Regions from separate parts of the Kitasatospora sp. MBT66 genome, predicted to be linked through region 2. Evidence: riboswitches for the same ligand, from Rfam matches in the RefSeq annotation. Region 2 holds a riboswitch; each other region holds the start of a gene.
The links. A riboswitch is a leader RNA that binds a small molecule or an ion and turns the genes downstream of it on or off. The one in region 2 is predicted to bind cobalamin.
Positions count from the first base shown of each region.

Region 1 (3,433 bases), on a different contig from region 2:
TGCACATCCACCTCGGCCTGTACGGGGGCTTCGGCTTCGCCGCGATCGGCGACGGCCCGGTGCCGGCGCCGGTCGGGCTGGTCCGGCTGCGGTTGGAGAACGACGAGCACGTCGCCGATCTGCGCGGCCCCAACACCTGCGCGCTGATCACCGGCGCCGAGAAGGCCGCGGTGGCCGCCAGGCTCGGCCCCGACCCGCTGCGCGCCGACGCCGACCCGGAGGCCGCCTGGCGGCGGATGGCGGCCAGCCGGACGACGGTCGCCGCCCTGCTGATGGACCAGAAGGTGCTGGCCGGGGTGGGGAACGTCTACCGCGCCGAGGTGCTGTTCCGGCACGGCATCGATCCGCACCGGACGGGCCGCGAGCTGCTCCGGGCCGAGTGGGACGCGATCTGGGCCGACCTGGTCGCGCTGATGCGCGAGGGCGCCGGCGCGGGCCGCATCGACACCGTGCGCCCCGAGCACACCCCCGAGGCGATGGGCCGCCCGCCGCGGGTCGACGACCACGGCGGCGAGGTGTACGTCTACCGGCGGGCCGGGATGCCGTGCCTGGTCTGCGCCACCGAGGTCCGGGCGGAGGAGCACGCCTCCCGCAATCTGTTCTGGTGCCCGTCCTGCCAGCCGGCGGGTACCCCGGCCCGCTGACCGGGCCGCTGACCGGGCCGGCTCAGCCGGTGGCCGCGTCGTGCTCGGGGTGCTCGTCGTGCCCTGGGCGTTCCGGGTGCTCGGGGTGCTCCGGGTGCTCGTCGTGCTCGTGGTGCTCGGGGGAGTCGACGGCGCACGCGTCCAGCAGGGGGCGCAGGTTCGCGTCCACGAGCCGGTAGCGCACGACACGTCCCTCCTTCTCGCCGGTCACCACCCCGGCCGTCCGGAGCAGCCGCAGGGCCTGGGAGACGGCGGGGTCGCGCATGCCGGTGGCGACCGCCAGGTCGGTGACGGCGAGCGGCCCGGTGCGGTGCAGCGCGAGCAGCAGGGCGAGGCGGCCGGGGTCGGCGAGCAGCGAGAAGCGCTCGGCCCAGGAGCGGACGTGGGCGGTGTCGCCGATCGCCGCGATGGCCTCGCAGACCCGGTGCCCGTCGATGGTGCGGTGGCCCGCGCGGTCGGCCGGTACGAGATGCATACGGGCCATTCTCGCAGGCGGGACGCTGTGATCCTGGACACCTGCGCAGGTGCGCAGCCTTGCAAGGGTCACCGCCCGCCCCCTACGGTGTTGCCCGCCGTGGTGCTCGGGAAGACCGGTGACAGACCCCCAGGGGTCCCAGTCCGGAGCGGCCCTCGCCACTGTGATCGGGGGGAAGTGTCCGTACCCATGTCGCCACTGGGCGCCTCGCGCGTCTGGGAAGGCGGGTACGGGAGCCCCGTCAGCCAGGAGACCGGCCGCGGCATCTCACGAAGTATTTCCACGAGGTGCTGGAGCGTGATCCCAGGATGACCCTGCCCGAAACCGTCGCCGCCCCGGCGGCGCCCACCGCCCTGCCCACCTTCCGATGGCGGCGGGAGGACACCGTACGGACCGCCGGCCTGATGGCCGTGATCCTGGCCATGCACGTGGTGGCCTTCGGAACGCTGATCTTCCTGGTCGCGCCGGAGAAGTACGAGGTGGGCACCCAGGTCTTCGGGGTGGGCCTGGGCATCACCGCCTACACCCTCGGCATGCGGCACGCCTTCGACGCCGACCACATCGCGGTGATCGACAACACCACCCGGAAGCTGATGGCGGACGGCAAGCGGCCGGTCTCGGTCGGCTTCTGGTTCGCGCTCGGACACTCCTCGATGGTGGTCCTGATGGCCGCCCTGGTGGCGGGCGGCGCGCAACTGGCCAGCACCCTGATGGACGACGAGTCCACCACCCACCAGTGGCTGGGCGTGGTCGGCACCTCGGCCTCCGGGGCCTTCCTCTACCTGATCGGCGCGCTCAACCTGGCCGCGCTGTTCGGCATCCTCAAGGTCTTCCGCTCGATGCGGGAGGGCCGGTTCGACGAGGCCGAGCTGGAGGACCACCTCAACTCGCGCGGCCTGCTGGCCCGGGTGCTGAACCGGGCCACCCGCTCGATCACCCGCCCCGGCCAGATGTTCCCGGTCGGCATGGTGCTCGGCCTGGGCTTCGACACCGCGACCGAGGTCACCCTGATGGTGATGGCCGGCTCCGGCGCGGCCTCCGGCCTGCCCTGGTACGCGATCGTCTGCCTGCCGCTGCTGTTCGCGGCCGGCATGAGTCTGTTCGACACCCTGGACGGCACCTTCATGAACTTCGCCTACCAGTGGGCGTTCTCCAACCCGGTGCGCAAGGTCTACTACAACCTGACCATCACCGGACTGTCCATCGCGGTGGCGTTCATCATCGGGACCATCGAACTCGTCGGCGTCCTGCACGAGAAGCTGGACCTCACCGACCCGGTGACCGGCTGGATCGCGGACATCACCCTGGACAACGTCGGCTACGCCATCGTCGGCCTGTTCGTCGTCGTCTGGGGCGCCGCCATCGCCTACTGGCGCCTCGCCGGCGTCGAGCAGAAGTGGGCCGCCCCTGCCGCCCCCGGTTCGGCGCCCGGTTCGGCGCCCGTCGGCGGCGCCGAGTAGTCCCGCCCGGCTCACCGGCGGGCCTGTGCGGGAAGTCGGACCGACCGACTTCCCGCACAGGCCCGACGGGCTCAGCCGCCCGCGAACTCGCGGAGCTTGGCGCGGGTCTCCGCGTCGGTGGAGGTGATCACGGTGCCGATCATCCCGCGGGTCAGGAGCACCTTGTAGGTGTTCCGGATCAGCCGGTCGACCTCGGTATCGGGCGTGGACCGCGTGAACACCGGGTCCTTGGACGCCGTCCGGTCGGTCACCCAGCGATCCTGCCGCCACACGAGGTCCGGGCCGAGGATCACGCCGCTCCAGTCGTACTCGAAACCCTGGGCCGTGTACACGCAGCCGACCTGCCCGAAGCCGCCCGGATCGGTGGCCCAGAGCGCGGACGGCGGGGCTCCGTCCACCGCCGAGTCGCCGTGGACGTTCCACGGCCGGGACCAGTCGCCGATGACCACGTCCTGGGGGAGGGGCTCGCCCGGCTTCGGCTTCGTGGTCCACTTCCAGCAGTACCCGGCCGACATCCGGGCACCGAACCCTTCCGCGTTCCGGGTCTGCAGCAGCAGCTCCAGCTCCAGCGGTGAGTCGACGACCTGGAGCTCCATCCGGCCGTCCGGCTCCCAGACGGCCGGCTGCTCGTCCTGCAGGCCCAGCAGCCGTACCACCCAGCGCAGGTAGGCCTCGCTGCCGCCGCAACGGAACTGGCCGTCGAGCGGAACGACCTGACAGGACAGCCCCTTGTCCGCCGCGGCCTTCCGGATCTCGTCGACCGTGCCCATCTCACCCGGGCGCACAACCTGGTGCTCGTCCAGCAGGAACACCGGCACCCTCGCGGCGTCGATCAGCTCGTCGATCTGGGGCTT
Region 1 is NZ_JAIY01000010.1:93,865-97,297, reverse strand. It holds gene BI06_RS25020 (Fpg/Nei family DNA glycosylase) at 1-644, shown strand, start outside; partial or broken gene BI06_RS25015 (ArsR/SmtB family transcription factor) at 784-1,119, opposite strand; cobalamin riboswitch at 1,203-1,396, shown strand; gene BI06_RS25010 (HoxN/HupN/NixA family nickel/cobalt transporter) at 1,428-2,579, shown strand; gene BI06_RS25005 (DUF2075 domain-containing protein) at 2,651-3,433, opposite strand, start outside.
Region 1: linked by a shared signal. The riboswitch ahead of BI06_RS25010 (HoxN/HupN/NixA family nickel/cobalt transporter) and the one ahead of metE (5-methyltetrahydropteroyltriglutamate--homocysteine S-methyltransferase) in region 2 are both predicted to bind cobalamin.

Region 2 (3,433 bases):
GTGCCTCGACGGTGTCTCGAAGACGTTTCGGAGGGGGAGGCAGAAATGACCATCGCCATCGTCGGAGCCGGCCTCGGCGGCCTGGCGCTCGCCCGGGTGCTGCACGTGAACGGCATCGACTGCGTCGTCCATGAACGCGAATCGTCACGCCACGCGCGCGGCCAGGGCGGCATGCTCGACATCCACTCCGGCCAGCGGGCGCTGCGCGAGGCCGGTCTGATCGACGAGTTCTTCGCGATCGCCCGCGGCGAGGGCCAGGACATGCGCCTGCTGGAGCCGGACGGCACCCTGCTGCTCCAGGAGGACACGCCCGACGACGCCCCGCTCGCGCGGCCCGAGGTCGACCGCGCCGACCTGCGCGACCTGCTGCTGGACTCCCTCCCCGAGGGCACGGTGCGCTGGGGGCGGGCGTTCGAATCCGCCGACAGCGGCCTGCTGCGCTTCGCCGACGGCGGCAGCGCGACGTACGACCTGCTGGTCGGCGCGGACGGCGCGAACTCCCGGGTCCGCGCGCTGCTCACCGACGTCCGCCCGGCGCACACCGGCCACAACATGGTCGAGGTCGGCATCCCCGACATCGACCGGACCCACCCCGACCTCGCGGCCATGGTCGGGCGCGGCACCTACTGGGTGCTCGGCGACGGAGTGTCGCTGGCGGCGCAGCGCAACGGCGACGGCCGGGTCCGCATCGGCCTCGGCTTCTACGACACCGCCGAGGACTGGTTCGCCACCAGCGGGATCCCGTTCGACGACCCGGCCGCCGCCCGGGCGCGGCTGATCGACCTGCTCCCCGGCTGGGACCCGCGCTTCACCGCGCTGATCGCGGCCTGCGACGACACCGTCGTGCCGAGGTCGATCACCACCCTCCCGGTCGGCCTGACCTGGCCGTCGACGCCGGGCGTCACGCTGGTCGGCGATGCCGCGCACCTGATGTCGCCGGTGGGACAGGGAGCCAACATGGCGCTGCTCGACGGCGCCCTGCTGGGTCTCGCGCTCGCCGCACACCCGGACGACTTCCCGGCCGCCGTGGCGGAGTACGAACGCGAGATGTTCGAACGCACCGCCGCTGCCGCCCGGATGTCCACGGAGATCCAGGCGATGCTGCGGGCACCGGACGCCGCCCGGAAGATGCTCGCGTTCTTCCAGCCCGACTGACAGCGGCCGAGTGCGGCGGCGCGCGCCCCCCGGCCGACGCGGCCCCGAGGTGCCCGCCGGTCCCGATCCGTGGACACCGCGGTGGAATCCATCGCCCCGACCGGCGGTTTGCCTCTAGGCTGACCCTGTAGCTGGTTCGTCCTGCCCGCCAGGCAGGACGTCGTAAGAGGGAACCCGGTGACGCCTTTCGACTGGCCAGTCCGGGACTGCCCCGCAGCGGTGAGTGGGAACGACCGCCGTCATACGCACTGGGTCCGAGCCGGGCCCGGGAAGCGACGGCCAGTAGGTGTCCGCCCTCGACGAGGGCGAGCGTGCCCGCGAGTCCGAAGACCTGCCCGCTGCCCGTCCGCGGAGGATCCGCGGGCGGCTGTCCGATGACCTCGAGGGCGGGTCGGCGACCACAGCAGGCGGTTCAGGCACGTCCGTTCGCGGCGGCCACCGTCCGGCTCGTCGTCCCTTCGCGCCCTCGTCCCGTCAGCGGGCACTTGAGGAGCAAGACTCGCGAAGGAGAGTCCCTTGACAGCGAAGTCCGCAGCCGCGGCCACCCGGGCGACCGTGCACGGCTACCCCCGCCAGGGCCGGAACCGGGAGCTCAAGAAGGCGATCGAGGGCTACTGGAAGGGCAACGTCACCGCCGACGCCCTCCGGGCCGCCGCCACCGAGCTGCGCCGGGAGAACTGGCGGCAGCTCGCCGACGCCGGTGTGCTCGAAGTCCCCACCGGCGACTTCTCGTTGTACGACCACGTGCTGGACACCACCGTCGCCGTCGGCGCGATCCCGGCCCGCCACCGGGCCGCCGTCGACGCCGACCCGCTCGGCGGGTACTTCGCCATGGCGCGCGGCACCCAGGACGTCGCGCCACTGGAGATGACCAAGTGGTTCGACACCAACTACCACTACCTGGTCCCCGAGTTGGGGCCCGACACGGTCTTCGTCGCGAACCCGGCCAAGGCGGTCGGCGAACTCGCCGAGGCGATCGCGCTCGGCCACGGGGCCCGGCCGGTGCTGGTCGGCCCGGTCACCTACCTGCTGCTCGCCAAGCCCGCCCCCGGCGTGGCGGCGGACTTCGAGCCGGTCACCCTGCTCGACCGGCTGCTGCCGGTCTACGCGGAGCTGCTCGCCGCCCTGAAGGCCGCCGGCGCCGACTGGGTGCAGTTGGACGAGCCCGCGCTCGTCCAGGACCGCACCCCGGCCGAACTGAACACCGCCGCCCGCGCCTACCGCGAGCTCGGCGCCCTCACCGACCGGCCGAAGCTGCTGGTCGCGAGCTACTTCGACCGCCTCGGCGAGGCCCTGCCGGTGCTCGCGAAGGCACCCGTCGAGGGCCTGGCGCTGGACTTCACCGGCCCCGCCGCCGCCAACCTCGACGACCTCGCCGCCGTGGGCGGCCTGCCGGGCAAGCGGCTGGTCGCGGGCGTCGTCGACGGGCGCAACATCTGGATCAACGACCTGGAGAAGTCGCTCGCGACCCTGGCGACCCTGCTCGGCCTCGCCGACCGGGTCGACGTCGCACCGTCCTGCTCCCTGCTGCACGTGCCGATCGACGCCGCCCTGGAGCGCGACGTCGACCCGCAGATCGCCCGCTGGCTCGCCTTCGCCCGGCAGAAGGCCACCGAGGTCGCCCTGCTCGCCCGCGCACTGCGCGAGGGCACCGGCGCGATCACCGCCGACCTCGCCGCCAACCGCGCCGACCTGGCCTCCCGGGCCGGCTCGCCGATCACCCGCGACCCGGCCGTGCGCGCCCGCACCGCCGCCGTCACCGCCGAGGACGCCCGCCGCCCGCAGGCCTACCCGCAGCGCGCCGAGGCCCAGCGCGCCCGCCTCGGCCTGCCGCTGCTGCCGACCACCACCATCGGCTCCTTCCCGCAGACCACCGAACTGCGCGTCGCCCGCGCCGATCTGACGGCCGGTCGGATCGACGCCGCCGCGTACCGGGAGCGGATGGAGGCCGAGGTCCGCGAGGTGATCGCCTACCAGGAGAAGGCCGGCCTGGACGTCCTGGTGCACGGCGAGCCCGAGCGCAACGACATGGTCCAGTACTTCGCCGAGCAGCTCACCGGTTACCTCGCCACCCGGCACGGCTGGGTGCAGTCCTACGGCACCCGCTACGTCCGCCCGCCGGTCCTCGCCGGCGACATCTCCCGCCCGCACCCGATGACCGTCGACTGGTTCCGCTTCGCCCAGGACCTCACAGACCGCCCCGTCAAGGGCATGCTCACCGGCCCCGTCACCATGCTCGCCTGGTCCTTCGTCCGCGACGACCAGCCGCTCGGCGACA
Region 2 is NZ_JAIY01000002.1:83,796-87,228, forward strand. It holds partial or broken gene BI06_RS01780 (TetR/AcrR family transcriptional regulator) at 1-132, opposite strand, end outside; gene BI06_RS01785 (NAD(P)/FAD-dependent oxidoreductase) at 46-1,155, shown strand; cobalamin riboswitch at 1,271-1,509, shown strand; gene metE (5-methyltetrahydropteroyltriglutamate--homocysteine S-methyltransferase) at 1,672-3,433, shown strand, end outside.

Region 3 (3,433 bases), on a different contig from region 2:
CCGTACTCCCGCCCGCTCCCGGGCACCAAGGCGCCCGACGGACTGCCCACCGACGCCGTCGGCACGGTCCGCTACTCGCACCGCGTGGCCGCCACCGGCGTGGTCTACAGCGCCGAGGCCGCGGTGGACTGCCTGAGCACCGGCGGCCCGGTCGCCACCCTGACCGCCGTCGTCACCACCTCGGACACCGGGAACGCCAACGAGAGGATCGGTCTGAGCATCTACCGGGGCAGCGGCCGCGACGGCGCCCGCCTCGGCTTCTCCTGGGGCGTGGCCAATCTCGACATGGGTCCCGACCAGAAGCCCTACCAGCCGGTGGTCGGCACCTGCATGGCCCCGGCCCCGTTCGCCCCGGTGATACGGGGCGGCTTCACCGTCCACCACGTGGAACTGGAGGCCCCGAAGGCGCCCGGCCGGTAGGGCACGGTCCGCCCGGTCGCCGGGGCGTGGCCCGCCCGACGGACACCGTGCGGACGCCGGCCGATCTCCAGGCCGAGCGTCCGCACGGAGAACCCACCGGGCGGGTCCGGGGTCAGGGCGCGGTGATGCCCGGCTGGGCACCGGCACCGAAGGACCAGCCCTCGACCTCGCCCGGGGCCGGGTTGTAGGAGCCGGCGCCGAGGTTGCTGTAGGACCACGGGCCGCCGTGCGCGGCGTGCCAGTACGACCAGTAGGCGGTGCCGGTCGGGTTGGTGCAGGTCGTCGGCAGGGTGTTGATCTTGCAGACGAAGCCCGGGAAGCGCGGGTGGAAGGCGTAGGAGAAACCGGCGCCGGTCAGGGCGGCGAGGCCGCTGGCCGGGTCCCCAGGGGCGCAGCCGGTCTCGATGCCGCCACCGAGGGCGGTGAAGTCGACGACGACGGTGACCCCGGAGCTGCCGGAGCAGGCGGCGGCCCGGGCCGGCGGGGCGGTCGCGGTGGAGACGCCGAGCAGGCCGGCGGTGAGGGCCGCGGCGGCGGCGAAGGCGCCGAGGGTACGGCGGGCGGGACGGGCGGAGGTGGTCATGGGGGTGCTCCTCGGGTGCGGCGGACGGCGGTGCGGGGTCACGGGCGGGCGACCGTCAGGGGCGCGCGGCCGGGGCCGGGCAGGCCAGGGTGGGGGCGGACGGGCGGGCGCCGTGGGCGCTGAGGCCGGCGAGGCCCTGACCGGAGAGGCCGAGGACGGCCTGAGCGGTGGCCCGGGCGGCGTTGGCGGGGTTGAAGCCGCTCGCGTCGTAGGCGACGGCGCCGCGCACGGCGGGATCGGCCGAGCAGCCCTGCTGGAGCTTCACCAGGCTGCTCCAGCCCTTGAGGCCGCTGACGAACCGGCCGCCGGGGAGCAGGGCGGCGGTGGCCAGGCCGGTGCTGTTGGCGTTGGAGGCGGTGGCACCGGCCGCGGCGAAACCGCCGTCGGTGTTCTGGTGGGCCGTCAGCCAGTCCAGGCCGGCCTTGGCCTTGGCGCTGCGGCCGGTGGCGGCGAGGGCCTGGGCCGCGAGTGCGGTGGCGTCGGTGTCGGCGGTGCAGGTGGCCTGCCCGAAGGCGACCGGGAAGCCGCCGTCGGCGCACTGGGAGGCGGCCAGGAAGTCGACGGCGGAGGCCGGGGCCCCGCCGGGGGTGCGCTGGAGGGCGATCAGGGCGAGGGACTGGCCGAAGGCGTTGCTGTAGTCGCCCCACTGGGAGCGGTCGGAGAATCGGCCGCTCGGCGTCAGGAGGGAGCGCAGCCGGGCGGGCAGGTCGACGCCGCCGAAGGCCGACGGGGCGGTGCCGCGCACCTCGGCGGCCAGCAGGAGCTTGGCGGTGGCACCGGCGTAGGCCTCGGTGGTGCCGTCGCCGAGGTAGCCGCTCAGGATCTCGGGCCGGGCGAGCCAGGCGGTGGCGCGGGCGGCGGCCTCGTCGGCGCTGCCGGCGGCGGCGAAGGCGAGCACGGCGTCGATGGTGAGGCCCTGGTCGGGGTAGGCGGTGCCGTCGAAGACCGACTCGAAGTGGTCGCCGTTGACGAGCTGGCGGGCCAGCCAGCCGGCCGCGGCGGCGTCCGGGCGGTAGGTGGCGGCGTCACCGGAGGCCGAGGAGACCGAGGAGGCCGGGGCGGTGGGGGCCGGGGCCGGGGTGGCGGCCTGGGCGGCGGTGACGGCCGGGAGGGTGGCGGTCAGGGCCAGCGCGGATATCGCGAGCAGACGGAGCGGGCGGCGGCGGAGCGCGGAGGCGGACATGCGAGGCCTTTCCGGGCCTGGGCGCACGGGCGGCCACCGGCGACCGTGCGGGGCGAGCTGCCCGACGGCTCCGGGAGCCCCTGGCCGCAGACCACGACGGGAGGAGGGGACACACACCTCCGCCGACGGGTACTCGGGCTCGCCGCCGACTGCCGTCGGCGGCCTACCGTTGCGGGTCAGCGCCGGAATTCGACCGGACTTCCCCCGACGGCGGAGTCAGAACATGACGGCTCATGATGTCGGCTCGGCTGAGAGAGGGTCAAGGCCGGTTCGGGGTCGGACCGCCGGGGGTGCGGGGCGCACCGGTCCGGTCGTGCACGGCGCGCGGCACGCGGCACGCGGCGGCCCGGTGAGGACAGGGACCCGCCCGACCGCCGCAGGGATGCGGCGGCCGGGCGGGAGACCGGGGCGGACGGGGTCCGGGCTTCGGGGTCGAGAGCCCTGGTGCGGACCCCGGGGCAGCCGCCTCCGGTCAGCAGGTGCCGGCCGCGCGCTCGCGCACGACCAGATCGGTGCGCCCCGCCGTGGCGTCCAGCCAGACCACCCGGGTCCCCCGGTCGGCCACCGGGGAGTACTGGCCGCCCCGGTTGCAGGACATCCGCTCGGGGGTGCCGCCGGTGAGCGGGAGCTGCCAGAGCTTGGGCAGGTCGGTGTTCCTGGTCTCCCCCCGCGCGGCCTCGGCGAAGGTGACCGCCCGGTCGGAGGCGGTGAGGCCGGTGATCCGGCGCGGCTCGGTGCCGGTGCCGGGCCGGGGACCGGCGGGCAGGAGGTCGGTCGCTCCGGAGCCGTCCAGCGCGCCGGAGCGGATCGTGCTGCCCTTCGTCCGGTCGAAGGGCGTCTCCACCCACAGCAGTCGGCCGCCGGCCAGTCGGAGGCTGCCGACCGCGGTCTCGCCGGCGGCGTGCGCGTCGTCCACCACGTACTGGGCGACGACCTTGCCGGCGGCGAGCGAGTAGACGGTCGGCGCACTCACGGTCCGCTCACCGACCTCCCAGCTCTCGGTCCAGGCGAGCAGGCCGTCGTGGAAGGCCAGCCCGGCGGCCCGGTGGCCCTCCGGCAGCGCGATCGGCACCACCGGAGCCCCGGCGTGGGAGAGCACCGGCCCACTGCGGCCGGTCGCGTGGTCCGTCAGCAGGAAGGCGACATCACCGCCGGAGACCCGGACGTCGGCGACGAACCGGTTCGCGCCGGGGTGGACGCTGCGCACCGGCCCACCGTTGAGCGGCCGGGCCAGCACCTCCATGCCC
Region 3 is NZ_JAIY01000003.1:842,601-846,033, reverse strand. It holds gene BI06_RS05805 (hypothetical protein) at 1-420, shown strand, start outside; gene BI06_RS05800 (hypothetical protein) at 533-1,003, opposite strand; gene BI06_RS54660 (prenyltransferase/squalene oxidase repeat-containing protein) at 1,059-2,186, opposite strand; cobalamin riboswitch at 2,293-2,432, opposite strand; gene BI06_RS05790 (M4 family metallopeptidase) at 2,659-3,433, opposite strand, start outside.
Region 3: linked by a shared signal. The riboswitch ahead of BI06_RS54660 (prenyltransferase/squalene oxidase repeat-containing protein) and the one ahead of metE (5-methyltetrahydropteroyltriglutamate--homocysteine S-methyltransferase) in region 2 are both predicted to bind cobalamin.